DNA from 4 places in the Mesorhizobium sp. Root695 genome. Region 2 is predicted to be linked to each of the others. Evidence: riboswitches for the same ligand, from Rfam matches in the RefSeq annotation. Region 2 holds a riboswitch; each other region holds the start of a gene.
The links. Region 2 has a riboswitch for cobalamin ahead of ASD99_RS05455 (CbtB domain-containing protein). Riboswitches for the same ligand answer to the same signal wherever they lie in the genome.
Positions count from the first base shown of each region.

Region 1: another riboswitch for cobalamin. It lies ahead of ASD99_RS01880 (aromatic ring-hydroxylating oxygenase subunit alpha); the one in region 2 lies ahead of ASD99_RS05455 (CbtB domain-containing protein).
Region 3: another riboswitch for cobalamin. It lies ahead of ASD99_RS15110 (DUF1636 family protein); the one in region 2 lies ahead of ASD99_RS05455 (CbtB domain-containing protein).
Region 4: another riboswitch for cobalamin. It lies ahead of bluB (5,6-dimethylbenzimidazole synthase); the one in region 2 lies ahead of ASD99_RS05455 (CbtB domain-containing protein).

Region 1 is NZ_LMHO01000001.1:373,508-381,087, reverse strand. It holds gene ASD99_RS01905 (alpha-glucosidase family protein) at 1-71, shown strand, start outside; partial or broken gene ASD99_RS01900 (ABC transporter ATP-binding protein) at 96-1,205, shown strand; gene ASD99_RS01895 (DUF680 domain-containing protein) at 1,262-1,498, opposite strand; gene ASD99_RS01890 (DUF680 domain-containing protein) at 1,569-1,769, opposite strand; gene ASD99_RS01885 (DUF680 domain-containing protein) at 1,841-2,041, opposite strand; cobalamin riboswitch at 2,554-2,756, shown strand; gene ASD99_RS01880 (aromatic ring-hydroxylating oxygenase subunit alpha) at 2,869-4,116, shown strand; gene ASD99_RS01875 (hybrid-cluster NAD(P)-dependent oxidoreductase) at 4,188-5,288, shown strand; gene ASD99_RS01870 (PqqD family peptide modification chaperone) at 5,409-5,837, shown strand; gene ASD99_RS01865 (hypothetical protein) at 5,882-6,931, shown strand; gene ASD99_RS01860 (glycosyltransferase family 2 protein) at 6,928-7,580, shown strand, end outside.
Region 2 is NZ_LMHO01000003.1:268,809-276,388, reverse strand. It holds gene cbiB (adenosylcobinamide-phosphate synthase CbiB) at 1-134, shown strand, start outside; gene cobO (cob(I)yrinic acid a,c-diamide adenosyltransferase) at 170-784, opposite strand; gene cobU (bifunctional adenosylcobinamide kinase/adenosylcobinamide-phosphate guanylyltransferase) at 786-1,298, opposite strand; gene ASD99_RS05460 (CbtA family protein) at 1,291-2,058, opposite strand; gene ASD99_RS05455 (CbtB domain-containing protein) at 2,074-2,253, opposite strand; cobalamin riboswitch at 2,289-2,486, opposite strand; gene ASD99_RS05450 (aromatic ring-hydroxylating oxygenase subunit alpha) at 2,626-3,801, shown strand; gene ASD99_RS05445 (MFS transporter) at 3,809-5,008, opposite strand; gene ASD99_RS05440 (heparan-alpha-glucosaminide N-acetyltransferase) at 5,244-6,242, shown strand; gene ASD99_RS05435 (methyltransferase family protein) at 6,239-6,715, shown strand; gene ASD99_RS05430 (MerR family transcriptional regulator) at 6,861-7,247, opposite strand; gene mgtE (magnesium transporter) at 7,404-7,580, opposite strand, start outside.
Region 3 is NZ_LMHO01000013.1:5,147-12,726, forward strand. It holds gene ASD99_RS15095 (D-arabinono-1,4-lactone oxidase) at 1-427, shown strand, start outside; gene ASD99_RS15100 (DSD1 family PLP-dependent enzyme) at 424-1,569, shown strand; gene ASD99_RS15105 (AraC family transcriptional regulator) at 1,574-2,407, opposite strand; cobalamin riboswitch at 2,688-2,894, shown strand; gene ASD99_RS15110 (DUF1636 family protein) at 3,023-3,391, shown strand; gene ASD99_RS15115 (ABC transporter ATP-binding protein) at 3,388-4,176, shown strand; gene ASD99_RS15120 (ABC transporter substrate-binding protein) at 4,227-5,174, shown strand; gene ASD99_RS15125 (FecCD family ABC transporter permease) at 5,204-6,190, shown strand; gene ASD99_RS15130 (phosphatidate cytidylyltransferase) at 6,225-7,160, opposite strand; gene ASD99_RS15135 (lysophospholipid acyltransferase family protein) at 7,160-7,580, opposite strand, start outside.
Region 4 is NZ_LMHO01000043.1:215,111-222,690, forward strand. It holds gene dxs (1-deoxy-D-xylulose-5-phosphate synthase) at 1-1,170, opposite strand, end outside; gene ASD99_RS27665 (pirin family protein) at 1,314-2,234, opposite strand; gene ASD99_RS27670 (DUF2277 domain-containing protein) at 2,274-2,540, opposite strand; gene ASD99_RS27675 (exodeoxyribonuclease VII small subunit) at 2,632-2,883, opposite strand; gene ASD99_RS27680 (histone deacetylase family protein) at 2,887-3,813, opposite strand; cobalamin riboswitch at 3,934-4,114, shown strand; partial or broken gene bluB (5,6-dimethylbenzimidazole synthase) at 4,162-4,821, shown strand; gene ASD99_RS33715 (hypothetical protein) at 4,896-5,879, opposite strand; gene ASD99_RS27690 (TetR/AcrR family transcriptional regulator) at 5,973-6,581, opposite strand; gene ASD99_RS27695 (MFS transporter) at 6,702-7,580, shown strand, end outside.

The sequences.
Region 1 (7,580 bases), on a different contig from region 2:
TTTCGGGGCAGGCGAGCAGCGGCTCCATACAGCTTGGCGGCTACGGCGCCTGGTTCGGGCGCATCGACTGAATTCAAATCACTGGGAGGAAACCAATGGCCGATGTCACGCTAAGACAAGTGAAGAAGTCCTACGGCACTCTGAACATTCTCCACGGCATCGACCTCGATATAAAGTCGGGCGAGTTCATCGTCTTTGTCGGCCCGTCTGGCTGCGGCAAGTCGACATTGCTGAGGTCGATCGCCGGGCTCGAGGAAATCACCTCCGGCGAGCTCAGAATAGCCGGCGAGGTGGTGAACGACGTGCCGCCATCGAAGCGGGGCATCGCCATGGTGTTCCAGTCCTACGCGCTCTATCCGCACATGACCGTCTACGACAACATGGCGTTCTCGATGAAGATCGGCAAGGAAAACAAGGCCGAGATCGATCGCCGCGTACGCCAGGCGGCGGAAATCCTGCAGCTGACCAAATATCTCGACCGCCTGCCCAAGGCGATGTCGGGCGGCCAGCGCCAGCGCGTCGCCATCGGCCGTGCCATCGTGCGCAATCCGAAAGTGTTCCTGTTCGACGAGCCGCTTTCGAACCTTGACGCCGCACTTCGCGTCGCCACCCGCATCGAGATCGCCAAGCTCAAGGAATCGATGCCCAACACGACCATGATCTACGTCACCCATGACCAGGTCGAGGCGATGACGCTGGCCGATCGCATCGTGGTGCTCAAGGACGGCCATATCGAACAGGTCGGCACGCCGATGGACCTCTACAAGAAACCCGGCAACCTGTTCGTTGCCCAGTTCATCGGCTCGCCGGCCATGAACATCCTGCCGGCGACCATCGACAAGACCGGCAACCCGACCGTCGTCAGCCATGTCGGCGGCCGCAAGGCAACCGTGCCGATCACCACGCCGGCTTCGGCGAAGGGTACCGCGGTGAGTTTCGGCGTGCGGCCGGAGGATCTGATCATCTCCAGCGGCGCTGACTATCTGTTCGAGGGAACGGTCGATTATGTCGAGCAGCTCGGCGAGGTCCAGCTGGTCTATATCGACATCGGCCGCGCCGATCTGCCGCTGGTGACCAAGCTGCCCGGCAATGTCGAGGTCAAGCGCGGCTCGACATTGCGGCTGAGCGCCAATGGCGAGGACCTGCATATCTTCGATACGGATGGGCATTCCTTTGCGCTGCAAAAGCCGGAAGCAAAGGCGGCCAAAAAAGAGCGGCGGGCTTGGCCCGCCGCTCTTCTTTTGAAGATCAGCTTCGGCTGTTAGCGGCCGAAGAGGTTCCGGTCGCTGCCCTGAGGGGCGGACTTCTGTACGTCGCCCGACGAATTGAGCAGCTTCTCGACGAGGCCACCGCTGTTGCGGATCGAGCTCGTGTGCGCGGTGTCAACCGAAGTGACGGCAGGCTGGTTGGCGCCGTTGGAGCCAAAGTTGTCGCTACCGGCGAAGGCACTGCCGGTGATGGCCAGAACGGCGGCGGCAGCAATAAGGATCTTGTTCATTTTAGTCTCCTGAATTTCTAGATTTCGCCAGGACGGCAGGCATACCCGCCGTCAACTGGGAAATTGGTTGTTAGCGACCGAAGAGGTTGCGATCGCTGCCCTGAGCGGCCGTCTGGGCAACCGGTTCGGATGTCTTGGTGGAAGCCGTGTACGACTGGTCGACCGCCGCGGCAGGCTGATTGGCGCCGTTCGAACCATAGTTGTCGCTAGCGGCGAAGGCGCTGCCGGAAATGGCCAGAACGGCTGCGGTAGCAAGAATGATCTTCTTCATTTCAAGTCTCCTGAATTTCTGGATTTCGCCAGGACGGCAGGCATACCCCCCGTCAACTGGTGATTCGGCTGTTAGTGGTTGCCGAAGAGGTTACGGTCGCTACCCTGGGCAGGCGTCTGAGCAGCCGGTTCCGACTTCTTGACCGAAGCGGTGTACGAGCTGTCGACAGCAGTGGCTGCCGGGGCGTTCGAACCATAGTGGTCGCTACCATTAGCGAAGGCGCTGCCGGAAATGGCCAGAAGGGCGGCGGCAGTGAGAATGATCTTTTTCATTTTATGTACTCCAGTATTTTTAGTATTTTTCCCGTCCGTATAGCGGCGTGTCTTGGGAGGAAATCGCGTCGTTCGGACAGCCCCGATGTGGTAGGACCGGTCTGCCTTTTCCAATCACGAAGTTGTTCCGTGTGGACCATGAATCCGCCACTTGAAATTGCGCCAAGGGCTTCTACACAATACTTTTTCCATATATTTATCAATATGTTAGCCAAAGCCGCCAGTCATATCACCAACTGTTTCGTAGGCCCAGCGTTCACACCGTCCTGCACGCACCGTCAACAGAAACGAACCGTTCGGTTCGATTTTAGTGACCGCTAATAGTCACTTTTCGAAACTGTTAACCCTTTTTGACCTCGGTCAGGGGTCGGTTTCGAGGAGATTGCAGATGGGAAGGCCGCCGCGGAGATAGGATTTCAGCGCGGCAATCGCCAACCGGGGCGTTTCGCGTGCGTGTCGCGCCGCATGGATACGATGTCGTTTTCATGCCGATGACGCGTCCGCGATCGTGGTTAGATCATACCATCTCAGGTGCCACTTCGTGACGACGGGGCGGAGAATTGGGAAGCCGGTCAGAATCCGGCGCTGCCCCCGCAACGGTGGTGGAGTTCAAGTCGCAACGGGAGACCACTGGGCAACTGCCTGGGAAGGTGTCGCGATGGTCCGCAAGGACAACTCCAGAGCCCGGAAACCAGCCCAAGATTTCTAGACTCGACTGATCGCGGTGGGCGGTCAAGAGGTGGATCGTGCATGTCCGACGCATCGCCGGCCTGCGTCCAATCCTTCCTCCGTCACCACCAGTTCAGTCCTTAAAGCGAGGACAGGACATGGATATTCGCAACGACATGCTGAGGCTCTTAAACAGCCGCAGGCAAGGCTTTTCGCTAGAGCAGCCGTTCTACACCGATCCAGACTACTTCAAGCTCGACATGGAGCTGATCTGGTATCGCGACTGGCTGTTCATCGGCCACGATTGCGAGCTTCCGAAGCCGGGCAGCTACATCACAGTGCAGATCGGCGACTATCCGGTCGTTCTTGTCCGCGACCAGCAAGGCAAGATCAACGCCTTCCACAATTCCTGCCGGCATCGCGGCAGCCGCGTCTGCAACACCGAGAAGGGTACGGCGGCAAAGCTCGTCTGCCCCTATCACCAATGGACCTATGAGCTCGACGGCCGCCTGCTGTTTGCCCGCCAGATGGCCGACGGTTTCGACAAGAGCCAGTTCGGCCTGAAGCCGGTCGCCTGCGAAAACGTCGGCGGCTACATCTTCATCTGCCTGGCCAAGGAGCCGGCGGATTTCGCGCCGATGCGGGCGATGATCGAACCTTATCTTTTGCCGCACCGGTTGCGCGAAGCAAAGATCGCCTTCGAGAGCACGATCATCGAGAAAGGCAACTGGAAGCTGGTCTGGGAAAACAACCGCGAGTGCTACCACTGCGCCGCCAATCATCCCGAACTGTGCAAGACCTTCCCCGAGGCGCCGACCGTGACCGGCGTCAACGGCGCCGATAGCGACCCCGAGATGGTCGCGCATTGGGCCAAATGCGAGGCCGCCGGCCTGCCGAGCAAATTCCGCATCGATCCGGCCGGACAGTATCGCGCCACCCGCGCGCCACTGCTGCGCGATGCCGTCAGCTACACCATGACCGGCAAGCTGGCGGTCAAGAAGAACCTTTCCGACACCGTCTCCGCCGACCGGATCGGCACCTTGATGCACTATCACTATCCGACGACCTGGAACCACATCCTCATCGACCACGCGGTGACGTTCCGGGTGCTGCCGATCAGCGCCACGGAAACGGCGGTGACGACCAAATGGCTGGTGCACAAGGATGCGGTCGAGGGCATCGATTACACCATCGAAGACCTCACCCATGTCTGGACCGAGACCAACGACCAGGACCGCCGCATCGTCGAGGAAAACGCCTTCGGCATCCTGTCGCCCGCCTATGAGCCCGGCCCCTATTCGGAGCTGCATGAGGGTGGCGTGATCCAGTTCGTCGAATGGTACGCGTCGTTCATCGGTCCGCGCCTTGCCGAAGGCGAGCGGCCGACCCTGCGCAGCGTCGCCTAGCGCATGTCGCCCAAAAGTGCGCAGCGGTTTTGGGACATGCACAAAACAAAAGGGACAAGAGGATGAATGCGATGACGGATCTTGGCCTCTATCGCCATCTCGACCAGATGACGCCGTGGAACGACAGGCTGCAGGTGCTGGAAGTGATCGGCGTCAGCGACGAAGCGCCTGACGTTAAGACCTTCACCTTCCGCTCCGACAACCAGACCTGGTTCCGCTACAAGCCCGGCCAGTTCGTGACGCTGGAACTGCCGACCGCCGACGGGCCGCTGATGCGCACCTACACGCTGTCGTCCTCGCCATCGCGGCCGTTCTCGATCGCGGTGACAGTGAAGGCGCAGGCCGGCAGCATCGGCACGCGCTGGATGTTCGATCATCTGACGCCCGGGTCGCACGTCAAGGCCTATGGGCCGACCGGTGATTTTTCGCTGCACAGCCACCCGGCGGCCAAGTATCTGTTCATTTCGGCAGGCTCCGGCGTGACACCGATGATGTCGATGCTGCGCTGGCTGAATGACTGCGCGCCATGGACCGATGTCGGCTTCGTCAACTGCGCACGCCGCCCGGAAGAGATCATTTTCCGCAAGGAACTCGAACTGCTCGGCAGCCGTATGCCCGGCCTGTCGCTCGGCTTCATGATCGAGGAGCGGTCGAGCCGCGAGGGCTGGTTCGGCCATATGGGCCGCATCGACGCGATCCGGCTGCCACTGCTGGCGCCCGATTTCCGCGAGCGCGAAATCTTCTGCTGCGGCCCCGATCCCTTCATGCGCGCCGTGCGCGGCATGCTGGACTCAGCCGGCTTCGACATGACGAAATATCATCAGGAGAGCTTTGCGGCGCCTGTCGTGGAAGAAATCCCGGCGCCATTCGCGTCGCCGGCTGAAAACGGTGCCGCCATTGTCGCCGAAGCCGCGACGCCGATCCGTTTCGCGCTTTCGGATGTCGACGCCGAATGCGTCGCCGGCCAGACGGTGCTGCAGACGGCACGGGCCTCGGGCGTGCGGATTCCCGCCGCATGCGAGTTCGGCCTGTGCGGCACCTGCAAGGTGAGGAAGGTCGCGGGCAACGTCGAGATGAGCCACAATGGTGGTATCCTCGATCACGAAATCGACGACGGTTTTATCCTCGCCTGTTGCTCAAAACCGCTTTCGGCGCTCGAAATCGAGGCGTGATCCGCTTGGAGCCGCCGCGCGCGTTGGCTTGCCAAGAAAGAATCGAGTGTTTACAGGCCTTATGAGCTGAGCGACCGCGCCGACCGACGATTGCTCGCGCAGCTATGGGGGTCAAGAGCAATGCGTCATACCGATGTATACGCGATTTCGAGCAAGGACATTGTCTTTGAATCCTTCGACGGCGAAGCCGTCGTGCTCGATCTTTCGAGCGGGAAGTACTTCGGATTTTCCGATTCGGGCAGCAGGATCTGGCAGGCGCTATCGTCCGGCGTCGATGCCCAGGCTCTGATCGGGCTGACCGCTGGCGCCTCGACGATTGGCCCGGCTGAACTCGAAGGCTTCGTATCGCAATTGCTCGAGCTGGGGCTGCTGGTTGGCCTGGATGCGCCGCCGCAGCCGCTGCCTGACGAATTGCTTGCCGAGCTTGCCGCCACGAGCGAGCCGCTCACCGTGAATGTCCACGACGACCTCGCCGACCTGATCATCGTGGATCCTATCCATGAAGTCGAGGAGCCGGTTGGCTGGCCGGCGGTCAAACAGGCATCCTGACGAGCCGCCGGTTGCACCGCGATAGAAGGGCGCTGGACTTGGCCATGTCGCGCGTCACTCTCGAAACCTTGCCGGATTACGCCCGGCATCTCATCGCCGCCGCTGAACGCGCGGCCGCGTACAATCCAGTCGTGCGCAAGATCCGCCTGCCCCGGCTGGAGCTTACCGCGCATCTCGGCCCCGGCGTGCTGGCGGATGCACTCGGCCATGCTTTGGTCGAGACCAGGGACGATCAACCTGAAACGTCCAGTTGCCGCATTTTCATTGTTCATCCAGGCATCCCCGGCATCCCCGAGCCGGCCAAGTGGGGCGACGCGCATTTCACCGAGCACGGCTTTGCCAAGCGGCTCGCCGAGACCGGGTTGCGTGGCCACCATTTTCACGATCTCGACTTCTGGCAGTTCTACGATCCGCAACGTCGCGTTGGCGTGCAATTGATGGCCTCGACTGACGCCTTTCCACCGTGGGAGCCGGGAGCGCCGCTGCGGGCCTTCCTGCACTGGGAGTATGCGGCGCGCGGCATGCGCCTTGCCCATGCCGGCACGCTCGGCGCCAATGGCAAGGGCGTTCTGCTGGCCGGCGCGGGCGGCGCTGGGAAATCCGGGACCGTCGCTGCCGGCCTCCTCAATGGGCTGGACAGCGTCGGCGACGATTATGTGCTGATCGATCTCGCCAACGGCGTGAGTGCCAGCCCGCTGTTTTCGACGCTCAAGCAGGATCCCCAAGGGTTTTCTCGGCTTGGACTCACGCACCGGCTGCCGGCCCATGGTCCGCTCAACTGGCAAGGCAAACATACTTTTCACATTGCCGATATTGCGCCTCAGCCGGTGCCTGCAACTCTGGACATCGTTGCGCTGGTGGTGCCACATATCGGCGGGGGCGGGGCAAGTTCGATCATGCCGGTATCGCGCAGGGATGCCATGATTGCCTTGGCGCCGTCCGGGATAGCGCAGATGCCGGGCGAGCGGGAAAGCGGCTTTCGCTTCTTCAGCGACCTGACCCGCCTGCTGCCATGCTACCGTCTGTCGCTGGGAACGCAGCCACAGGAGATAGCCGGCACGATTGCGGACTTTCTCGCGCGGGGCGCTTCGTGAAACTGAGCGTGATAATGCCTGTCTACAATCGCGAGCGCTATGTGGTTTCTGCATTGCGCTCGCTCGTGCGGCAGCGTGATGCCGCCGATCTCGACATTATCGTCATCGATGACGGCTCGACCGACGGCTCAGTGGAGGCCGTGCGCTCGATGATGCGCGAGACCCCCTGCATCCGCCTGTTCCGGCAATCCAACATGGGCGTCACCAAGGCGCGCAATGCCGGGCTGAAACAGTTGCTACCGCAGACGCGCCTGGTGTCGTTTCTCGATTCGGACGACATCTCCCCGATGGGGCGCTTCACGGCGGATCTCGCCTGCTTCGAAGAGGATCCCGGCCTCGACCTGACCTATTCGCGCATGACGCTGGTGGACAAGATAGATGGCGAGACGCTGGAACCAGCCGCCGACAGCCACTCCATCACCGTCCGAGGGATCCACCTGTCAGCCGGAATCTTTGCGCGAGACCTCATCGAGCGCACCGGTGGCTTCGACGAGGATTTCAAACAGGCCGAGGACACCGACTATCTGTTGCGTATCTTTGAGAGCCAAGCAAAATACGTTATGCCCGATACGGTGGCTCTCTATTACCGGCGTCATCCCGGCAACATGACCAAGGAAGCCGATGTGCCCTTTCGCGAGTTCATGCGCGC
Region 2 (7,580 bases):
TCTTCATGGGCGAAGGTGGGCGGCGCGAAGCCGACAGCGTCGACATCAGGCAGGCGCTGAAACTCTATCGCGTCGCCGACACATTGCTGATCGCGCTGTTTGGGTTGGTCGCGGTTATTTTCATTGTGGCCTGATCTTACCCTCCCTTTTTGTGGGCGGGTAGAAGCTCTTAGAACTCGATCCCTTGCTGGGCCTTCACGCCCGCGGAAAAATGGTGCTTGGTCGCGCCCATCTCGGTGACGAGGTCGGCGGCCTCGACCAGCGCCGGCTTGGCGTTGCGGCCGGTGACGACGACGTGCAGGCCCTCGCGCCGGGCCTTCAACGCTGCAACCACCTTGTCGAGATCGAGATAATCGTAGCGCAGCGCAATGTTCAGTTCGTCGAGCACCAGCAGGCTGATCGACGGATCGGCCATAAGCTCAAGCACCTTGGTCCACGCGGCTTCGGCGGCTGCGATGTCACGCTTCAGGTCCTGTGTCTCCCAGGTGAACCCCTCGCCCATCGCGTGCCAGACGACGCGGTCGCCGAAGGCGGCGAAGGCGTCCTTCTCGCCGGTGTGCCACTTGCCCTTGATGAACTGGACGACGCCGACGCGCTTGCCATAGCCGAGCATCCGCAGCGCCAGGCCAAAGGCGGCTGTGGTCTTGCCCTTGCCCGGGCCGGTGTTGACGATCAGCAGCCCCTTCTCGACCGTCTTGCTCGCCACTTCGGCATCTTGCACCGCCTTGCGCTTGGCCATCTTGGCGCGGTGGCGTTCTTCTTCCTGATCGTCGATGTCGGTCATGTCATTTCACCTTGAGCGGCAGCCCCGCCACCATCAGCAGCACTGTATCGGCGACAGCAGCGACCTGCTGGTTGAGTCGGCCCGCGGCATCACGAAACCGGCGGGCGAGTGCATTGTCGGGCACGATACCCTGTCCGACTTCATTGGATACCACGAACCAGGGACCACGCGGCCGCGACAGCACGTCCGCCAGCCGATGGCATTCAAGCTCGAGGTCGTGTTCGGCCAGCATATGGTTGGTCAGCCACAGGGTCAGGCAGTCGACAACCACCGGCTGATCGTCCGGCAAGGCTGCAAGCGCGCCGGCGAGATCGAGCGGTGCATCGATGGTCGTCCAGCCTTCGCCGCGCCGCGACCGGTGCAACGCGATGCGTTCACCCATCTCGTCATCATAGGCTTGCGCGGTAGCGATATAAGTCCATGGCGGCGGCAAACCCGTCGCCAGGGTTTCGGCATGCGCGCTCTTGCCGGAGCGCGCACCGCCGATGAGGAAGGTCAATCCCTTGTCAGGCAAAGCTGTCGCGCAGGTTGGTCGCGGTGCCCGTCAAGCGGCCACGCACCACGCCAACGACCGCCCCGAGCACCAGCCAGAACACCAGATTGGTCACCGTCACCGCCACCACGAACTGGTGATGCAACCCTTCCGGAATCGCCGTCTCGTAACTGCCGGGCTGCGGCGCGCCGACAATATGCGGCGCGACGATCAAGGCCACGGCCAGGATCGCCAGCGGCAGCGACTTGCGGAAGGCGATCATGCCAAGGCCGATCGCGGTCGCCGCCACCGTTGCCCACCACCAGATCTGGCGCTCGGTCAGATCGGCAGCCGGCATGGCCGGCAGTTCAGGTGGAAGGCCGAGGCCCGGCGCCAGGGTGAACACGGCAAAGCCGGCCAGCCCCCAGAACACGCCCTGGCGCCAATTGCCGATGCCGCCGGCGAATTCGGAAACCGCGACCAGGATCAAGGCGAAGCCGATGCCAGTGACGATATTGGCAAGCACGCTGAAGGCGAAACGCTCGAAACCGTCTGCCGGCGCCCAACCCTCGTCTTCCGCCGGAGCAGTCGCTTCGGCCGGGGCCGCAGTGCTCATGGCGGTGGTACCCGTTGCGGCCGGTACCGCGGCATGGTCATGGCCATGGCCGCCGCCGGCCTGTTCGTAGACTTCCGCCTTCAGGATCAGCGGCACTGTTGCATAGGCCTGCATGCAGGCGAGAACGACGCCGGCCACGAGCCCCGCGATCGCCGCGATGAACACGACGTTGCGAAACAGGTTCATGATGTCAGATCCTGGTCAGTGGCAGGGAAACGCCATCGAATGGCGATAGTCGTGAGCTGCATTGTGGACCGCATCGATATGCGAGAAGCCGACAAAGCCCATTACGAAAATGCCGAGAAACGCAGCAAGAGCGAGCTGCATGAAGCGCGACTGCGAGGAGACGGAGGTGCCGAGGGAGATGGAAGCGGCAGTCATATCTTGTCCTTTCGCCCTCCACCCGAGGGCATCGAAGTCAGTTTCCTGTCGCCGGCAGGTCTCCTGGCTCGCGGATCAGCGCCCTTCCCCACCTTCCCGAAGAAAAGATCTTCAGTGGCATATGGAGAGGACTACCGCATACAGTTGCGGGGGCAGCCTCGGCATCGGGCGAAACTCGCCCTCACCGCATTCCCTCTTGGCTCCAAAATGGAACCGACGACATTGGCGACTATAGGCAGAATCCTCGCGTCCGGCAAACCAAATTCCGCCGACAACCATCGCAAATGCGTCGTACCAGCCGAGACCCGCCGGTGCCGCAATTGACAATTTTCCTGACCGGGTGTCGGCTGACATCTTCACAGGAAGCCAGCCATGCAGCCCATTGCCAGCGAGCGCGATCCCTACAACGGCCTGACCAGGGCCGAGCCGACGCTGCCGTCATCGGCCTATTGGGATGCAGGCAGCTATCAAAAAGATCTCGACGCTATCTGGTACAGAAGCTGGCTGCTCGTCTGCCGCGAGGCCGACCTAGCCCAACCCTTGGCTTTCCGCAGATTCCGCATCGGCACGCAGGACATCGTCGTGCTGCGAGACGAGACCGGCGAGTTGCGTGCCTTCCACAACACCTGCCGCCATCGCGGCTCGCAGCTCTGCCAGGAAAGCGAAGGCCGGCTGAAGGCGCGGCTGATCACCTGCCCCTACCACGCCTGGTCCTACTCGTTGCGCGGCGATCTCGTGCGCGTGCCGTCGAAATCGCTGCCCGAAGGCTTCGACAAAGCCGACCATCCGCTTTATCGCGTAGCACTCTCGGTGTGGCGCGGTTTCGTCTTCGTCAATCTGCAGGAAGACGCCGCCGGCTCGGCGCAGGCATCCTTCGATCCCGCCTCCGGCGATCTCGGCAACTGGCCGCTGGAGAGGCTGGTGAGCGGCCACGTGCTGCGCAAGGTGATGAACTGCAACTGGAAGATTTTCTGGGAAAATTTCAACGAGTGCCTGCATTGCCCGGGCGTCCACAAGGACCTGTCGCGGCTGGTGCCGATCTATGGCCGCGGCCTGATGGGCAGGCATGACGATCCCGAATGGTCCCGACACGCCGACAATGATGCACCGGAATTTTCTGGCGGCCTGCGCACTGGCGCCGAAACATGGTCGCGCGACGGCCAGGCGCATGGGCCGGTCTTCGCCAACCTCACATCAGCAGAACGCGCTGCCGGCCAGACCTACGCCACCAGCCTGCCGTCGATGTTCATAGTCGGCCATGTCGACTATGTCAGGTCAGTGCGGCTGGTGCCGCTCGGCCCCGAGCAGACCGAGCTTGTCGCCGAATGGCTGTTTGCGGCTGAGGCGCTCGCCGCGACCGACATCGACAACATCGTTGCCTTCGGCACGCAGGTACTGGAGGAGGATGCAACGATCTGCGAGGTCAACCAGAAGGGCCTGCGCTCGATGCGCCACCAAGCCGGCGTGCTGATGCCCGAGGAATACGACCTGCATCGCTTCCACAACTGGGTGCGCGAGCGGCATGCGGCGCGCGAGACAACCGCCTAGTCGGCGACTAAAGCGATTTCGGCAGATAACGCCAGGTCACGAAGCCGCAGACCGCCGCCAGCAGGCCGAGCGTGACGAATACCGAGCCCAGGCCGAAGAAGACCAGCACCACCGAATAGACCAGCGGCGGCGTCAGCTCGGAAAAGTCGAGATAGGTGCGATAGACCGCCGCCATTTGCGATCTTTCATAGGAGCGCACCGAGCGCATGAAGGCGGTCGAGCCAAGCGCGTCGAGCGCAATGGTGAAGAAAGCGCCGCAGAGCAGGAAGGCGCCGGTGAGCAGCGGCACGGTTTCGCCGACGAAGCCCGCCGCCAGCAGCGTGGCCGACATGGCGAAATAAGCAAATGTCATGGTCCTGCGGCCGCCAAAGCGCTTTCCCGCCTTGCCCCAGAAGATGGCCATGAACAGCAGCGCGTTGCCGGCCGAAACCAGCAGGCCGCCGGCCAGCTTGCCCTCGCCGGTGATCACCATGAACAGCGGCCCGTAGACGAAGAACGTCGTCCAGAAACAGGAGCGGCCGAAGGCGATCAGCCAGGCCAGCCGCAGCCTGGGCTGCGCGATGAAGCGGCCGATATTGGCGAGCGGATTGACTGGCCGCGTCTTGCCCGGACGGATCGACGGGTTGTCGCCGAGCCGGTAGGTCCAGAACAGCGCCAGCAGGGCCATCGCGAACACGGCCACCGCACCATGCGCGGCATAGATGCCGAAGCGCGTGTAGAGGAAGATGCCGAGCGTCGGCCCACCTGTCCAGGCCAGCATCGACCACGCCATGCGCAGCGATTCGGCCTGCATGAAATCGGTCTTGCGGATGTGGTCCATGATGTAGAGGTTGAGCGTGATCGACAGCGCACTGGCGCCCATCACGCGGCACAGCATGCCGGCCAGTTGCCCGGCAAGCGTGTCGGTGACGAAGAACAGCGAGCCTATGGCCAGCAGGCAGGCGCCAGCGGTGTAGACCCAGCGGCGGGCAAAGCGGCGGATCAGCATCGGCATGAAGAGCGTCACCGACAGGCCGAGCATCGCCACCACGGTGTAGAGGATCGAAACGATCTGCTCGTTGTGCAGGATCTCATAGGCCTGGATCGGGATGACGCTCGACACCGTGGCGCGGGCGAAGGATTCGACCGCATAGAGCGAAGCGAAGGTGCGCGCGTCCGCGGCCTTGAGGGCCGGTAGCCAGATCGGATGGCGCACATGGGTGGACATTGCTTCCCCAAAGCAGAATCATCGGGCCAAATCTGCCGTGGCGATCCCCGCGCTAATAAGAGGAAACCGACGCGTATCCGGCAAAAAGCGAAGTCGGCCAAAGGCTTCCCGCCACTGGCCTAAAGTGGCGGCTGATCCAGCGTCCGCGCCACTGTACTTGGCAAAGCTCCCGGTCTTCTTTTGTCCGGGCCAACCGTGATAGTCGTCTTGCGGGGCTGAATCAGAATGCGAGACCATGAGCATCCAAACGCCGACCGCACCCGTTCAGGATCGAACAAAGCGCATCGTCGCCATCGACATCGTGCGCGGCATCGCGCTCATCGCCATGGCGAGCTACCATTTCACCTGGGATCTGGAGTTCTTCGGCTACACTGATCCCGGCCTGACCGCCTTCGGCTGGTGGAAGATTTACGCACGTTGCATCGCTTCCACCTTCCTGTTTCTGGTCGGCGTCAGCCTGTACCTTGCCCATGGCCGGCAGATCCGCTGGAACGGCTTCTGGAAGCGGTTCGCCATGGTCGCCGGAGCCGCGATTGCGATTTCGGTCGTCACCCGCATCGCAACCCCGGACGGCTTCATCTTCTTCGGCATCTTGCACGAGATCGCGCTGGCCAGCCTGCTCGGCCTCGCCTTCCTGCGGCTGCCGGCTTTGTTGACGCTGGTCGTTGCCGCGCTCGTCATCACGGCGCCCGTGTATCTGCGCTTCGAGGCGTTCGATCCCCCGTGGCTGTGGTGGGTCGGCCTGTCGGCGAACAATCCGCGTTCCAACGACTACGTGCCCCTGTTTCCGTGGTTCGGCGCTGTGCTTCTCGGCATCGGCGTCACCAAGCTTGCTGCGGGCGCGGGTGTCTTGACGTGGCTGGGGAACCTCAAGCCCGGCCACTGGGCCAATCCGCTCGTCTTCATCGGCCGCCACAGCCTGGCCTTCTACCTGATCCACCAGCCGCTGCTGATCGGCTGCGTGTGGCTGTTCTCGCAGATCATGCCGGCACAGGTCGAAACCCCGCAGGTGAACTTCCTCAAAACCTGCCAACTGTCCTGCGAGCAGTCGCGCGACACAGAGTTCTGTTCGAGCTACTGTGTCTGCATGCTCGATACGCTCGAGGGCGAGGCCACGCTTGATAGGCTCTACAACAACGACCAGACTGCGGAATGGAAGGCACATTTGTCCGACCTTGCCGGCATGTGCACCGCCAAAACCGACAGCAAGTTGATGGAGGAAGGGGTCAAATGACCGAGAACCTGCCGAAGCCGGGGCTCATACCGTGGCCGCCGCTGATCTACACCGCCGCCATCGCCATCAGCATCGCGCTTGGCCTGCTCCATCCCCTGCCCTGGATCGGCGACATCCTGGGCGATATCCTGTTCGCCGCCGGCTGGGTGGCACTGTTCGCCGTCGCCGCACTCTGGTTCACCGCGATCCGCACCATGATGCGGGCCAAGACCACGCTCAACCCTAACGCGGTGCCCGATCACCTCGTCACCACAGGTCCCTTTGGCGTCACCCGCAATCCGATGTATCTGGCCAACACGCTGCTGCTGATCGGCGTCGCCCTCGTCTCGGGGATCGTATGGTTCCTGCCGCTGGCGTTCATCGCCGCCTATGCCACGCAAAAGGTCGCGATCGAGGGCGAGGAAAAGGTGCTGGCAGCGAAGTTCGGCAAGAAATACCGCGACTACGCCAAAAGAGTACGACGCTGGATTTGAGCCGGCGCCGAAGCTCCCAATCTCCCCCTTGTGGGGAGATGTCCGGCAGGACGGGGATGCTGCCCCTCCAACATCTCGACACTTTGCACACCCGCGACGCTCAAAAAGAGCGGTCTGCGCTCCGCTCAGGGTGACGAAAAGACCGCTACGTATTCACACCAAGCTCGACCAACCGCTCGACGCAAGATTCCTCTGCCTGGTCGAGCTCGGCCAGCGTCTCTTCGAGGTCCCGGCGCTTCTGTCTGAGATCCTCGCGCTTTTCCTCAATGCGCTTGATCATCAGCTTGAGTTGACCGACCTCGCCGGGCGGCGCCTTGTACATCTGGATGATTTCGCGGATCTCGTTAATCGAAAAGCCGAGCCTCTTGCCGCGCATGATCTGGCGGATGAGGTGGCGGTCGGACGGGCGAAACAGCCGCGTGCGGCCACGCCGCACCGGCTGCACCAACCCCTCGTCCTCATAGAAGCGCAGCGTCCGCGTCGATACGTCGAACTCGCGAGTCAATTCGGTGATCGAATAATATTCTCGCATTGCCACTCCCGCACGCCGGAATCCCGGGCGATCGCCATGCGGCGTCGCCCTTCGGTCCCGAACCAAAACCCATGCCATGCCGGAATCGATATGGCGCCCCGCGCAAGCCTCGCATGGCACTTACGTAAAAGTCAATTGAGGCACGACAGGTAGCCCTCAGGGCACGCCGAACCACCATGTGGCAATGCCGAGAAACGCAAAGAAGCCGACGACATCGGTGACCGTGGTGACGAAGACCGCCGAAGCGACCGCCGGATCGACCTTGAAACGGTCGAGCAGCAGCGGGATCAGGATGCCGGCCAAGGCGGCGGCGAACATGTTGATGATCATCGC
Region 3 (7,580 bases), on a different contig from region 2:
CAGTGACCGCCAGACCAAATTCAACGAGATGGAATATCATCTGCCGTTCGAGGAGGGACCGAAGGCGCTGGCCGAGATCATCGAACTGACCGAGAAGCGTTTTCCCGAGGTCTATTTCCCGATGGAGGTGCGCTCGGTCGCACCGGATCAATTCTGGCTCTCGCCCTTCTACAACAGGCTAACCTGCTCGATCGCCATCCACCATGACGCGGCGAACGATCCGCTGCCGTTCATGCGGGCGGCCGAGCCGATCTTCCGCAGGTATGGCGGCAGGCCGCATTGGGGCAAGATGCACAGCCTGAAAGCGGCGGATCTGAAAAAGCTCTACCCGCGCTGGGACGACGCCATGGCGGTGCGCCGCGACATCGATCCGGAAAACCGCTTCGTCTCGCCCTACATGGCCGACCTGTTCGGCATCGAGACATGAACGCCTATTTTTCCACCCTGTCGGATGCGCTGAAGGAAGCCGGCATCTTCCAGCCCTGCCTGCTGCTCGATCGCGACCGGCTGGACAGCAACATCGCTCTGGTGAAGGGGAGACTGGATCCCGGCCTTGCCGTGCGGCTGGTCGACAAATCACTCGCCTGTCTGCCGCTGCTTGCGCATATCGGCAAGGCGCTTGGCACCAATCACGTCATGACCTTCCATCCGCCGATCAGCGAGGCGGTGCTGAAGACGTTTCCGGATGCCGATCTTCTGTATGGCAAGCCGATACCGGTCGACGCGGCAAGGGCGGCGCTGGTGAAAGCCGACGCCGACTGGTCGCGTGTCTGCTGGCTGATCGACAGCGAGGAGAGACTGGCGGAGTACGGCGCGCTCGCTGCCGAACTCGACATCGAACTGCGCATTGCTTTCGAGATCGACGTCGGGCTGCATCGCGGCGGGTTTGCTGATCCCGAAACCTTGTCGAGGGCATTGAGCGCGCTCCATGCTCACAAATGGCTGCATTGCGAAGGGGTCATGGCCTACGAGGCGCATGCGCCGCTCATTCCTGGTCTGTTCGGCGGGCCGACGAAAGCCCTGGCAAAGGCGTCGGCGCAGGCCACGGCGTTCGTCGCTTGTCTCGGGGCCGACCAGCGCCGCATCCTGAACATCGGCGGCAGCAAGACCGCGCTGCTTCATCATGGCGGTGTCGCCAATGAAGTGTCGATGGGATCGGCCTTCGTGCTGCCCAGCGACTTCGATACATCAGGTCTCGAAGGCTTCCAGCCGGCGGCCTTTATCGCGACGCCGATGCTGAAAGTGGTCGAGCCAATGCTGCCCGGCCCGCCGGCTGTCACCCGCGCGCTGCAGGCGATCGGCCGGTTTCCCCGCAAGGGCTGCTACCTCTATGGCGGCAAGTGGATGGCCGAGCCGGTGTTCCCCCAAGGCATGACGACGAACGGCTTGCTCGGCCTGTCCTCCAACCAGCAATTCATGGGCTTGCCGGCCGATGCGCCCGCAAGGCCAGGCGACTACGCCTTCTTGCGCCCGACGCAGAGCGAGGCCGTGCTGCAGCAATTCGGATCGATCGCGGTGTTTGCCGGCGGAAAGGTCACTGATCGCTGGCCGGCGCTGCCGATGGCGTGATCGTCTACCCCTTCACCGGTATCCAGATTTCCAGCCCGCCATTGCCGCTGCGCGGGTCGAATTCGGGACCGTAGCGTTCGAATTCCGGCGCATCTGAAATCTCATGGCCGGAGGCCGGCAGCCATTTGTTCCAGATGGTGTTTACCGTCCGGCGGATGGTCGAGATGTGTTCGCGGTGGGCGAAGACCGCATATTTCTGTGCCGGCACGCGCACCCGGCTGAATTCCTTGGGCAGGTCGGAAAAGTCCGACACTTCGACGCCGGCAATGTAGTCGAAATTGCCGGCATCGTCGCCGTTGACGCAGACGCCATAGGCAACGTCGCCTGTCTCGCCCGGAATGTTGCCGATATAGGGGCCGAAGCGCTGCCATTGCATCGGAATGGCTGCGCTGGTTTCGCAGCTGTAGCGTTCGCCGAGACCGGCGATGAGGAACGGCCGGCTGGTCTCGAAACGCGGCGGTTCGAGGTTGGCAAGAAAGGACTGGTCCATCAGGATCGGCTCCACGAGGTCGAGCTTGTCGAGTGTGCCTTGCGCGCGCACCAGTTCCGGCGTGGTGCCGAACTGATCGCGGAAGGCACGGGTGAACGCCTCATGCGAGTTGTAGCCGGCATCGAGCGCGACGCTGAGGATATCGGGCGCTCCGCCGGCCAGCTTGCGCGCCGCCTCGGTCAAGCGGCGCGAGCGCATGTAGCCCATCACCGAGCGACCGGTTGCAGCCCCGAAAGCCCGCGTCACATGAAAACGCGACACGCCGCTGCTTTGCGCGACATCGTCGAGCGAGATCGCCTCCGGCAGATGGCTCTCGACGAACCACAGCGCTTTCTCGGTCGGGTTCATGGGGCTCCTTTTAAAATGGCTCGATTCACACGTGGCAGGATCATGGTGATGTTTCCCGATGAGGTCAGTTTGATCGAAATTGCGCTCCGCGCAAAACCGAAACGATAGGCCATCGCCTTTGCGTGGAAAGGGGTTGACAGAGTCGGGTCATATTCATAGCAATATGTTATTACATAACAATCAAAGGTGTTGCTTGTTTCCGTCCAGCCATCGATCATACCCATTGCCGGCTTGGCAAACTCAACCCGCAGAAATGCGTTGCGATGCGTTTGGGGGAAATCTACTGTGATTTCGTGATGGTCCCCGAGTCAAAAGGCGAGGGGTGAAAAGGGAACACGGTGAGATCCCAGGGGTCGAGGCCGTGGCTGCCCCCGCAACTGTAAGCGGCGAGCAAAATCCGCGAATGCCACTGGCCGGCAAGGCTGGGAAGGCAGGATGGCGCAACGACCCGCGAGCCAGGAGACCTGCCATCAGCATGAGTTGACCGGACGGGGTGTGCCGGGAGGAAACGCGAATCTCGGTCTTGTCGGCCGGTTCGCCAGCTTCCTTCCGTCGCCAGTTTTGGAAAGTGACGGAAAGTTGGACGGCTCCATCGATCCCATCCATCGCATCATCGTGTGCACGCTTTGCCGTGACCATGTGACCGGCGTCAGGTCCGGGAACGACCTTTGTACCGATTTGCGCTCCCGACTTTCGGCCCAACATGAACCAGCCGTGGCGAGCGGCGTCGCGGTCGAAGGCGTGGCCTGCATGGCGGGCTGCTCGCGGCCGCTGACGGTCGCCTTCCAGGCGCAAGGCAAGGCTGCCTATCTCTTCGGCTCCATCGACGCGCGAGCCGATGTCGGCGACCTCGTGCGATTCGCCAAACTCTACGCCTCGCTGGCCGACGGCTCGTGCAGTTCCGGTCAGCGCCCGGCGGGATTGGCCGGCAAGACGCTTGCCCGCATCCCCGGTTCGGGCAATCCGGCGGGCAGCAGCCGATGACTGTAGCGCTTCTCGAAGCACGTGACCTCTGCGCCATGGCGAATGGGCGGGATCTGGTCCAGGCGGTCAGCCTGTCGGTGGCCGCTGGCGACCGCCTCGCCATCATTGGCCCCAACGGCGCCGGCAAGACGACGCTGCTGCGCATGCTGTCGGGCATGTTACGGCCAAGTTCCGGCGAGGTGAAGCTAGCCGGGCGTCGGCTGGACAGGATTTCCGCTGCCGAGCGGGCACTGCACATCGCCGTGGTCGGCCAGACCGACCAGCCCGATCCACGGCTGGCGGTGATCGACTATGTCGAGCTTGGCCGCGTCCCGCACGCCGGGCTGCGGCGCAGGAGCGAGGAACGCGACATTGTCGTCGATGCGCTGCGCCGGACCGGCCTGCTGCCGCTGCTTGGGCGCACCATAGGCTCATTGTCGGGCGGCGAGCGCCAGCGCGCCCAACTGGCGCGCGCCATCGCCCAGCAGCCAAAGATCCTGTTCCTCGACGAGCCGACCAACCATCTCGACCCGCGCGCCCGCGGCGAACTGCTCGAACTCGTGGCCGGCTTCAGCATGACCGTGATCGCGGTGCTGCACGATCTGGCCCTGGTCGCGCCGTTCGCCACCAGGGTGGCGGTGATGAACCAGGCCCGTCTGCAAGCGCTGGCCGCGCCGCGCGAAGCGCTGACCCAACAATTGATCCGCGAGATTTTCGGCATCGATGTTCTGCGTCTGCGCCATCCGACCGAAGACCGCGAACTGACGGTGTTCGAAGTTCCAAACCGTGGCTCGCCGCCATCCTGATTGAAACCGTTCCGTATTCGACCCAATCCCATTCACATAGGAGCAAATTCTTGAAACGCCTAGCCTTTTCGCTTGCCTTCTCGCTGCTGACCCCCACGGCCTTCGCCTTCCCGGTCACGGTCGACAGTTGCGGCAAGCCGCTGACGTTTGACGCACCGCCGAAGCGCGCCGTCATCCATGATCTCAACATGGCCGAGATGGCCTTCGCGCTGAAACTGCAGCCATCGATCGTCGGCCTGACCGGCATCACCGGATGGTACAAGATCGGTCCCGAATTCAAGGCCGAGCAGGGCTCGATCCCGGAATTGGCGCCGAAATACCCGACGCTCGAAAACCTCGTCGCGGTCGAGCCCGATTTCTTCTTCGCCGGCTGGTATTACGGCATGAAGCCGGGCGGCGAGGTGACACCCGACACGCTTGCCCCGCACGGCATCAAGACGCTGGCGCTGACGGAAAGCTGCGTCCATCTCGACAAGAACCACCCCGCCGCCTCGATGGACCTGCTCTATGGCGATGTCGAAAAGCTGGGCAAGATCTTCGGCAAGGAGGCCGAGGCCGAAAAGCTCGTTTCGGGCTGGAAGACGCAACTCGCCGACATCACCGCCAAGGTCGGCGACCGTAAGGGAACGCGGGTGTTCCTCTATGATTCCGGCGAGGACAAGCCGTTTACCGCAGGCAAGTTCGCCATCCCCAGCGCCATGATATCAGCCGCCGGCGGCGACAACATCATGGCCGACATGGACACCAGCTGGGGCAACACGGACTGGGAAACGGTGGCGTCGCGCAATCCACAATTCCTCATCCTGCTCGATTACCAGGATGGTGGCGGCTACAAGAAGCTGCTCGATTTCCTGAAGGCGCATCCGGCCATGAAGGAGACGGACGCGGTCAAGAACGAGCGCTTCGTCGCCCTTCGCTATGCCGAACTGACGCCCGGACCGGCCAACATCGAAGCGATCGACAAGATCGCCAAGGCCATGCATCCGGAAGCGTTCTAACCTTGCGGCACAGGACATTCGCACTGGCCATGCTGGTGGGAGCGGCGGTGATCACCGCTCTCGCTCTGCTGTCGATCGCCTATGGCTCGACGCTGATCCCGTTGACCGATGTCGTTGCCGCGCTTGGCCGTGCAATTGGGCTGGAAGGGCACGACGTGTCCGGGCCGGTTGGCAAGATCGTCGTCGACCTGCGGCTGCCGCGCACGATCCTGGCCATCTGCGTCGGCGCCGGGCTGGGCGTCGTCGGTGCGCTGCTGCAGACGGTGACCCGCAACGACCTTGCCGACCCGTTCCTGTTCGGCCTGTCGTCGGGAGCCGCCGCGGGTGCCGTTTCCGTCATCACCGTCTTCGGCGACAGTTTCGGCATCTGGACGTTGCCGGTCGCGGCCTTCACCGGCGGCATACTGGCTGCCGGTGTCGTCCTGCTGCTGGTCGCGCGGGTGAGGGGGCAAGGCCCGGAGCGGCTGATCCTTGCCGGCCTTGCCGTGTCGTTCATGTTCACCGCCTTGACCAACTATCTGGTCTTTGCCGGCGACCAGCGCGCCGCCCACTCCGTGCTGTTCTGGACGATGGGCGGCCTTGGCCTGGCGCGCTGGGACAATATCTGGTTGGGCGCGCTGGGGGCGGGCACCATCCTGGCTTACGCGCTATGGAACCACCGCCGGCTCGATGCTTTCCTGGCCGGCGAAAACGCCGCCGAAAGCCTTGGTGTGCCGGTGGCGCGGATGCGCAGGATGACGTTTATCGTCGCCGCCTTCTCGACGGCGATCCTTGTCTCTGTCGCCGGCGTCATCGGCTTCGTCGGACTGATGATCCCGCATCTGTCGCGGCCGCTGGCGGGTCCCTTGCATCTGCGCCTGGTTGCCAGTTGTGCCGTCTTCGGCGCGGTGCTTCTGCTGGCAAGCGATCTTCTGGCCCGAACGCTGCTGCCGCCGCAGGAACTGCCGATCGGCATCATCACCAGCTCGGTTGGCGCGTTCTTCGTCGTCACCATGCTCATCCGCAACCGGCTGTGATCGCGGTGGGCAACACTTCGCTAGTTCGGAGCTCTCAGACCGTCCAGAAATAGCGCACGATGTGAAAGAAGACCGGGGCAGCGAAGACCAGGCTGTCGGTGCGGTCCATCATGCCGCCATGGCCTTCGATCAGATGGCCCCAGTCCTTGACACCCTGGTCGCGCTTGATGGCCGAGGCGACCAGCCCGCCGAGAAATCCCATCGAGCAGGCGACGAAGGCCACGGCCGCTGCCTGCAGCGGTGAAAAGGGTGTCACGAACGACAACAGCGCGCCGAGCAGGCTCGCCGACACCAGTCCGCCGATCAGGCCTTCCCAGGTTTTCGACGGCGAGACGTTCGGCGAAAACCGGTGTTTTCCAAACAGCTTGCCGAAGATGTATTGCAGGACGTCGCTGCCTTGCACGACGATAATCAGGAAGGCGATCAGCAACAGGGTGCGGCCTTCGAAGCCTGGCACATTGAGGGTCAGCAGCGCCGGAACATGGCTGACGCAATAGACCGAGATCATCACCGCCCATTGCTGCGCGGCGATCCGCTCGAGGAAGCGTTCGGTGTCGCCATGCAGCGCCGTGATGGCCGGCATCAGCAGGAAGCAGTAGACCGGAATGAAGATGACGAAGAGCCCGTACCAGGCGGTCCACACCAACCAGTATTGAAACGGTATGATGATGCCGAACATGCCAAGCAGCACCCAATGGTCGCTGCGGCGCGTATGCGTCAGCGTCACGAATTCGCGCAGCGCGGCGAAGGAGATCAGCGCGAACAGGATGGTCATGCCGTAGCGGCCGAAGAAGAAGGCGACCGTCATCAGCGCCACCATCACCCACCAGGCGTTGATGCGCTGGGTGAGATTGACCAGCGTCGAGCTCAGCGGCTTCGGCGCCCGCGCCGAAAGGATGGTGGCGACAATGCTGGCGGTGGTCAAAACCGCCAGCAGGCCGATGATCAGAATGGAAATCTCGTGGCGCATCAATCGTCTCGCTCGGGACGCGGGTTGAGCGCCAGAAGCGTGGCGTGGGCGCGCTCGAGAAAGGCGCGGCGTTCTTCGCCCGGGCCAACCGCGACCGGCGCGCCGAAAACCACACGGCACAGCAGCGGGACCGGCAGGAACTGGCCCTTGGGCAGCACCCGCGACATGTTCTCGATCCAGCACGGGATCAGCTCGACCTGTGGCCGCGCCATCGACAGATTGTAGAGCCCGGAGCGGAACGCCAGCAGCGGCTCCTCGGTCATGTTGCGGGTGCCTTCGGGAAACAGGATCAGCGAGTGGCCCTGGTCGAGAACCGACAGCATTATCTCGATCGGGTTCTCCTCAGGCTTCGTCCATTGCCGGTTGATAAGCACGGACGACAGCATGTCCTGCGCGATAAAGCGGCGCAGCCGCGACTTT
Region 4 (7,580 bases), on a different contig from region 2:
CGCGAACGGCTTGTAACCTTCGGTGGCGAGGCCAGCGGCAAAGGTCACCGCGTGCTGTTCGGCAATGCCGACATCGAAAATCCGCGACGGAAACGCTTCGCCGAACAGGTCGAGGCCGGTGCCGCCCGGCATGGCGGCGGTGACGGCGACGATGCGGTCGTCTTCACGGCCCTCCTGGACCAGGCTTTCGGCAAACACTTTGGTGTAGGCCGGTGCGTTGGCCGGCGCCTTGGCCTGGGCGCCGGTGATGACGTCGAACTTGTTGACGCCGTGATACTTGTCGGCGGCGGCCTCCGCCGGCGCGTAGCCCTTGCCCTTCTGGGTGACGACATGGATCAGCACCGGGCCTTCGCCATTGTCGCGGACATTTTTCAGAACCGGGATCAGATGCTCCAGATTGTGACCGTCGATCGGGCCGATGTGATAGAAACCGAGCTCCTCGAACAGCGTGCCGCCTGTGACGTAGCCGCGTGCATGCTCGACCGCCCTTGTGATCGCACGGTCGGCCCGCTTGCCGAGGTAGGAGGTCAGTTTCTTGCCGAAATCGCGCAGGCCGACATAGGCCTTGCCCGAGGCCAAACGCGCCAGATAGGCGCTCATAGCGCCGGTTGGCGGTGCGATCGACATGTCGTTGTCGTTGAGGATGACGATCAGCCGTGCATCGAGCGCGCCGGCATTGTTCATCGCCTCATAGGCCATGCCGGCAGACATGGCGCCGTCACCGATGACGGCGATGACATTGTTGCGGCCGCCGGAGAGGTCGCGAGCAGCGGCCATGCCGAGGCCGGCCGATATCGAGGTCGAGGAGTGGGCCGCACCGAAGGGATCGTACTCGCTCTCGGCGCGGCGGGTGAAGCCGGACAGGCCGCCTTCCTGGCGCAGTGTGCGGATGCGGTCGCGGCGACCGGTCAGGATCTTGTGCGGATAGGCCTGGTGGCCAACATCCCAGATCAGCCGGTCATCGGGCGTGTTGAAGACATAGTGCAGCGCCACCGTCAGCTCGACCACGCCAAGGCCGGCACCAAGGTGGCCGCCGGTGCGGGAGACGGCGTCGATCAGCTCGGCGCGAAGCTCGAATGCCAGTTGCGGCAGGTCGCTCTCGGCAAGCGTGCGCAGGTCGGCCGGGATACGGACCTTGTCGAGAAGAGGCGTATGCGGCGTTGCGTTCACGGGTGTCAGGCTTTCGGTTGATGGGCGAAATAGGCCGCCGGCCGGCGAAAGTAAATGCGCATCAGTGACGCGGATCAGGCTGTGGCCTTTGTTCTTATGCATGTCGTTCTCCCAAAACCGGGGCCACTTTTGGGCGACATGCATTAGCTTTCCGGCAGCGGAATAAACTCTTCCTCATCTCCGGGAACGATATCGAAACGGCCCGTCTTCCATTCCTGCTTGGCCTGCTCGATGCGTTCCTTGGATGACGAGACGAAATTCCACCAGATGTAGCGCTGTGAGCCGAGCGAGGCGCCGCCAAACAGCATGAAATGCGCGCCGATCAGCGACGATACGACGATCTCGTCACCGGGCCGAAACACCAGCAGCCGTTCGGCCGGAAAGACGTCGCCTGATATCGAGACCTCGCCTTCCAGCGTGTAGATGGCGCGTTCTTCTGCATCGGCCGGGATTTTCACGCTGGCGCCGGGCGTCAGGCGCAAGTCGGCATAGAGCGTGTCGGAGTCAGCCCTGACCGGAGACCGCAATCCCTGGAAATCACCAATGACGACGCGTCCGCTGACGCCCTCTGCGTCGATCTCGGGCAGCCGTAGCGCTGCGGTGTTCTCGAACACCGGCGCCACTTCTTCCTTGCCGTCCGGCAAGGCCAGCCATGTCTGCAGGCCGGAGATCGACATCGGCGTGCCGCGCAGTTCCTCCGGCGTGCGCTCGGAATGGACGATGCCGCGGCCAGCGGTCATCAAATTCACGTCGCCGGGCTGGATGACCATTTCGGTGCCGAGTGAATCGCGATGCCGGATCTTGCCGTCGAACAGATAGGTGACGGTCGACAGACCGATATGCGGATGGGGACGGACATCCAGTGCCTGGCCGGCCCGCAGGATCGCCGGACCCATGCGGTCGAAGAAGATGAAGGGTCCGACCAGCCGCCTCTTGGCGGTCGGCAGTGCGCGGCGCACCTGGAAACCGCCAATATCCTTGGCGTTGGGGATGACCATCAATTCGATCTGGTCGCTGGCGAAGGCATCGCCGGCCTGTGGGTCGTTTCCGGGAAAGAAGCTCACGAGATCTCCTTGTCAGCGGGCAATGCCTGCTTGGCCGCGTCAGGCAAAGCGGATCGCCGCCTTTGCCCGCAGTTTGGCCGCCACCTCTTCGCGATTGCGCGGATGCTGATGGGTTTCCATGGAATCGAGCAGTTCGCGCGCCGATGCGGCAATGGCTTCGACCGCGTGGTCGAAAGCATGCTGGTTCTGCTTCGAGGGCCGCGTCGTTCCGCTCAGCTTGCGGACAAACTGAAGTGCCGCGTCGCGGACTTCGTCGTTGGTTGCGGGCGGGTCAAAATTGAACAGGGTCTTGATGTTTCTGCACATCGCTTCCGTATCTCCTCTTGTCCTGGAGCGTTTTCAATCGAGACGAGTTCTATCCTCAATCATGATCGTGTCCGTGAGACGGCTGCGTGCCTCAGTCCGCATCGAGCGGCTCCGTTCCAACCGGCTTGCCGTCACGCGACAGCCTGATCTTCTCGACCTTGTCCTCGGCGGCCTTCAGCAGCCGGTCGCAATGTGCCTTCAGCGCCTCGCCGCGCTCATAGATCCTGATCGACTGGTCGAGCGGCACGTCGCCACGCTCCAGATCATCGACGATCTTCTCCAGCGCGTCGAGTGCCTGTTCGAAGCTCATCGCCTTGACGTCTTCGTTGGTCTCACCAGCCATCATTCATCCTTTCATCAGCCGCCCGACATGGGCGGCGACCGAAAATGCCAATCCCTGCAGATCGTAGCCACCCTCAAGCAGACTGACGAGCCGGTTGCCGCTGTGGCGCGCGGCGCTCTGCATCAGCTGGCCGGTCGCCCAGTCGAAATCATCCTCGGTCAGGTTGATCTCGGCCAGCGGGTCGCGGTGGTGCGCGTCGAACCCGGCCGAAATGATGATCAGGTCGGGCGCGAAATTATCGAGCGCCGGCAGCACGCGCGACAGGAAGGCATCGCGAAAAACCTCACTGCCGGTCTGCGGCGCCAGCGGCGCGTTGACGATGTTGCCGGCGCCGGTTTCGCTTTTTGCCCCGGTGCCGGGGTAAAGCGGCATCTGGTGCGTCGAGCAATAGAGCACCGACGGATCGTCCCAGAAAATATCCTGCGTGCCGTTGCCGTGATGCACGTCCCAGTCGACGACGGCAACGCGCTCGACACCGTGTTTCTTCTGCGCATAACGCGCCGCGACCGCCGCTGTGTTGAACAGGCAGAAGCCCATGGCCGTGGTCTTTTCGGCATGGTGGCCGGGCGGCCGGGCGGCGACGAAGACGTTGTCGGCGCGGCCTGAAAAGACGTCGTCAACGGCGGCGTTGGCGGCACCGATCGCGGTGATCGCCGCCTGCCAGCTCTTCGGGCTGACTGACGTGTCGGCGTCGATGCGCGCGATCCCTTCGTCGGGAATGGCGGCGCGAACGCGGGCGACGAAATCGGCGGGATGCGCATAGAGGATGGTGGCCTCGTCGCCTTCCGGTGCCTGGACGCGATCGAGCCCGGCAAAGGCTTCGTCTTCGAGCACGCGCTCAATGGCGCGCAAGCGGTCCGGCCGCTCGGGATGGCCGGGCGGCGTGAGGTGCTCGAGGAAGATCGGATGGGTGTAGAGACGAGTGGCCATCGTCCCAATCTAGTGACCCGGATCGACAAAGGCCATGCGCAGGCGGCCGATGACTGGGGAAAATCACGCCTGCGCCATTCGTGTGGCTGCGGGCATTGGCGTCCTCAGCGCTTCAGCGTAAGGTCCCCGGCACTGCCTGGTGCCCGCCGCAAGCGGGAGAATCGGGAACACGGTTGAATTCCGTGGCGTGCCCAACGCTGTAAGGGGGACCGCGCCGGTAAATGCCACTGTCGATGACGGGAAGGCACCGGACGCGGGTTGATCCCGAGCCAGAAGACCGGCCTGGCAGGCATCGTCATCCGCATGGTCAGGCGGACGACATCGATTGCAATCGCAAGGGGACAAGCGATGCCGGAGCACATGACCACTGCCATTGACGATGGGTTTGACAAGAAAGCGCGCGATGCGGTCTATCGCGCCATGTTCACGCGGCGTGACGTGCGCAGCCATTTCCTGCCCACCGCGCTCGACGATGAGGTGCTGGCGCGGCTGCTGCTTGCCGCTCATCATGCGCCGTCGGTCGGCTTCATGCAGCCTTGGAACTTCATCGTCATTCGCGATGCCGGGCGGCGGGAAAAGGTGCGCGATCTTTTCCTGGCTGCGCGCGAGCAGGAACTGCCCGCCATTGAGGAAGAGCGCCAGGCGCTCTACCGCAAGCTCAAGCTGGAAGGCATCTGCGAAAGCGCGCTCAACATCTGCATCACCTGCGACCGGCAGCGTTCGAAGGGCTCGCCGCTGGGCCGCTTGCACAATCCTGAGATGGACCTCTACAGCACGGTCTGCGCGGTGCAGAATTTCTGGCTGGCGGCGCGCGCCGAAGGCGTCGGTGTCGGTTGGGTCAGCATCATCGAGGCGCAGGCGCTGAAAAGCCTGCTGTCGATTCCCGATCATGTGACGCCGGTCGCCTATCTCTGCGTCGGCCGTGTTTCCGAGTTCGCGCCAAGACCGGATCTCGAAACGCATGGCTGGGGACGCCGGCTGCCGCTGTCGGAGTTGATCATGAGCGAGATTTTTTGCGGCCAAGGTGAGGTGCCGCTGAAGTCAACCGTGGCGCGTCTCAACGCTGTCGATGCCGCACCGGATCAGCGTGTCGCGCCGGCCGTGCCCCAGCGCGAGCCGCCGAAGGAGGCCAGCGCCTTGTCCTTGAGCTCCCTGAACTTCGACGACGCCTCGGCCAGCCGGGCGTCCCAGGCCGGATCTGGCACCTGGCCCGCGATGGTCTTGAAATAGACCTGCATCAGGCAGGCGATGGCGAAAGGCTCGATGAACGCCGCCTTGAAGGCCCAGGCGAAGACGATAGCGAGCACGAAGGCCCAACCGGCGAGTTGGCCAGGCATCAGGAAGAGAATGGCGCCGGCGGGCGCCAGCATCAGCAGGAAGATGACGAAGGACACGCCCCACATGATGACCGCCAGCCAGACGGCGTTCTTGACCATGACCTTGCCGTTCTGGGCATAAAGCACGACGCCTTGGCGCGCCGTCTCGAACGGCGAGGCTGAATTGATGCGGATGTTGTAGCCGAGGATGATCTCGTCGACATAGGTCAGCGACAGGCGGATCACCGTGTTGATGAAGGAGACCAGGCCGCTCAGGCCCGGAATCGGCAGGAAGGCGGCGATGCCGCCGAGCAGGCCTGTGATGGCGCGGATGGCTCCCTTGACCAGCTGGTCGACGACGAAAAGGATGTTGGCCTCGGCAAAACGCTGGGTCACGATGTCCTTGGCGTAGGCAATCTGGTCCTGGCCACCGGGAATGTCGCGGCCGTCGATCAGATGGACCATGACGGCGATGTGACCGGCCTTGACGACATAAAGGATGTATTCGCGGATCCAGTAGACGGCGATCGAGACAATGCCGAAGCCGACCACGCCGCCCCACAGGGCAAAGGACAGCGGCCCGTCGGGATCGGTGGAGATATGGCCGACGCCGTAGCCGACGGAGGCGCCGGTGCCGGTCGCCATGATATAGGCCAGCGTGATGCCGAAATAGACGATCATGCGAAAGACAATGAACGGCCAGGTCCGCATCATGATGGACACCGACTTGCCGATATCGAAATCCCACATGCCCCGAATCTCCCCTCAGAGATGGTAGCAGAGGATGAACTCAACCCGGCGATTGTCAATTGCCGGCCGTGGCGCCGGGCCACCGATGGGAGTTCAGCTCGATTGCGGACCCGGCTTCTTGAGCAGGCCTTCGAGCAGTTGCTTGAACGCCGTCACCACCTTTTCCGACGTCGCTTCGGGGTCGTTCGAATTGGCGATCCGTTGCGCCGCCTGACTGCTCGCCCCGTTGATCAGCCGCGAGGCCGTCTCGGGGTCGAGTCTGGAGACGACAACCCCCTCCTCCTGCAGCGTCGTCAGATGGCCGGTCATTGAAGCGATGCACGCATTGGCATTCGGCCATTGCGCGGGATCCCCCAGAACCGCCGGGCCATCGCGGAACATGATGCGCTGGATTTCCGGCTCCAGCGCCATCTCGATATAGGTCGTGCATTCGTCGACGAAACGCTGCCAGCGGGTCGGTGCTCTTGCCGCCACTTCGTTCACGCGCGCCGCCATCTCGCCGTCGATTTCGGCGATGACTGCCTGCAGCAATCCCTTCTTGTCGCCAAAATGATGATAGAGCGCGCCGCGCGTCAACCCGGCCGAGGCGGTGAAATCATCCATCGAGGCTTCGGCGTAGCCGATCGTGCCGAAAGCATGGCGGGCCGCCGCGATCAGCTTGGCGCGCGTCTCGGCAATCATCTCCTTGCGGGGTCTGTGCATGGCTCTGGCCTTATCCACATACGTCGCGTATGCCAATTGACATACACGACGTATGCTCTATCTAACAATCATACGCTTCGTATGTAATTGTCGAATCGTCCTTTGTCGAGGAGCCTGACCATGCAAAATCCCTATTCGGAAATCTTTCGTGCCCCGGGAGCAAAGGGCTTTGCAGCCGCCGGGTTCATCGCGCGCCTGCCGATCGCCATGGCCCCAATCGGCATCGTGGCGATGCTGTCGCAGACGCGTGGTGAATACTGGCTAGCTGGCGCCGTCTCCGCGACATACGCGCTGGCCAACGCTTTCGTCGCGCCGCAGATATCGAGACTGGTGGATCGCCTGGGTCAGACACGGATCGTGGTGCCGACCACCATCATTTCCGTGCTGGCTTTCGCCGTCCTGATAGCGGCGGCCAATCAGGACTGGCCGGTATGGACGTTGTTCGTGTCGGCGTTTCTGGCCGCCGCCATGCCCAGCATGCCGGCAATGGTGCGTGCGCGCTGGACCGAGATTTTCCGCGGGCGGCCGCAGATGAACACCGCCTTCGCCTTCGAGTCGGCTGCGGACGAGCTGGTCTATATTGCCGGTGCGTCGCTTTCGGTGGGTTTGAGTGCCGCCCTGTTCCCGGAAGCTGGTGTCCTAGTCAGCACGCTATTCCTCGCCCTTGGCTCGACAGCCTTCATCCTGCAGCGTTCGACCGAACCGCAAGTGCGGCCGGTCAATCATGTCTCGAGCGGCTCGGCAATCCGGCTCAGGCCGGTGCAGATCATCACCTTTGCCCTGATCTTCATCGGCGCGACCTTCGCGACGACGGAAGTGAGCACGGTGGCAATCACCAAGGAACTCGGCCAGCCGGGCGCCGCGAGCCTCGTCATCGGCGTTTATGCGCTGGGATCGTTCGTGCTCGGCCTCGTCGTCGGCGCGCTCAGCCTGAAGGCGCCGCTGCAACGCCAGCTGGCCATCGCAGTCGCCCTCGTCGCGCTCGGCACGCTGCCGCCG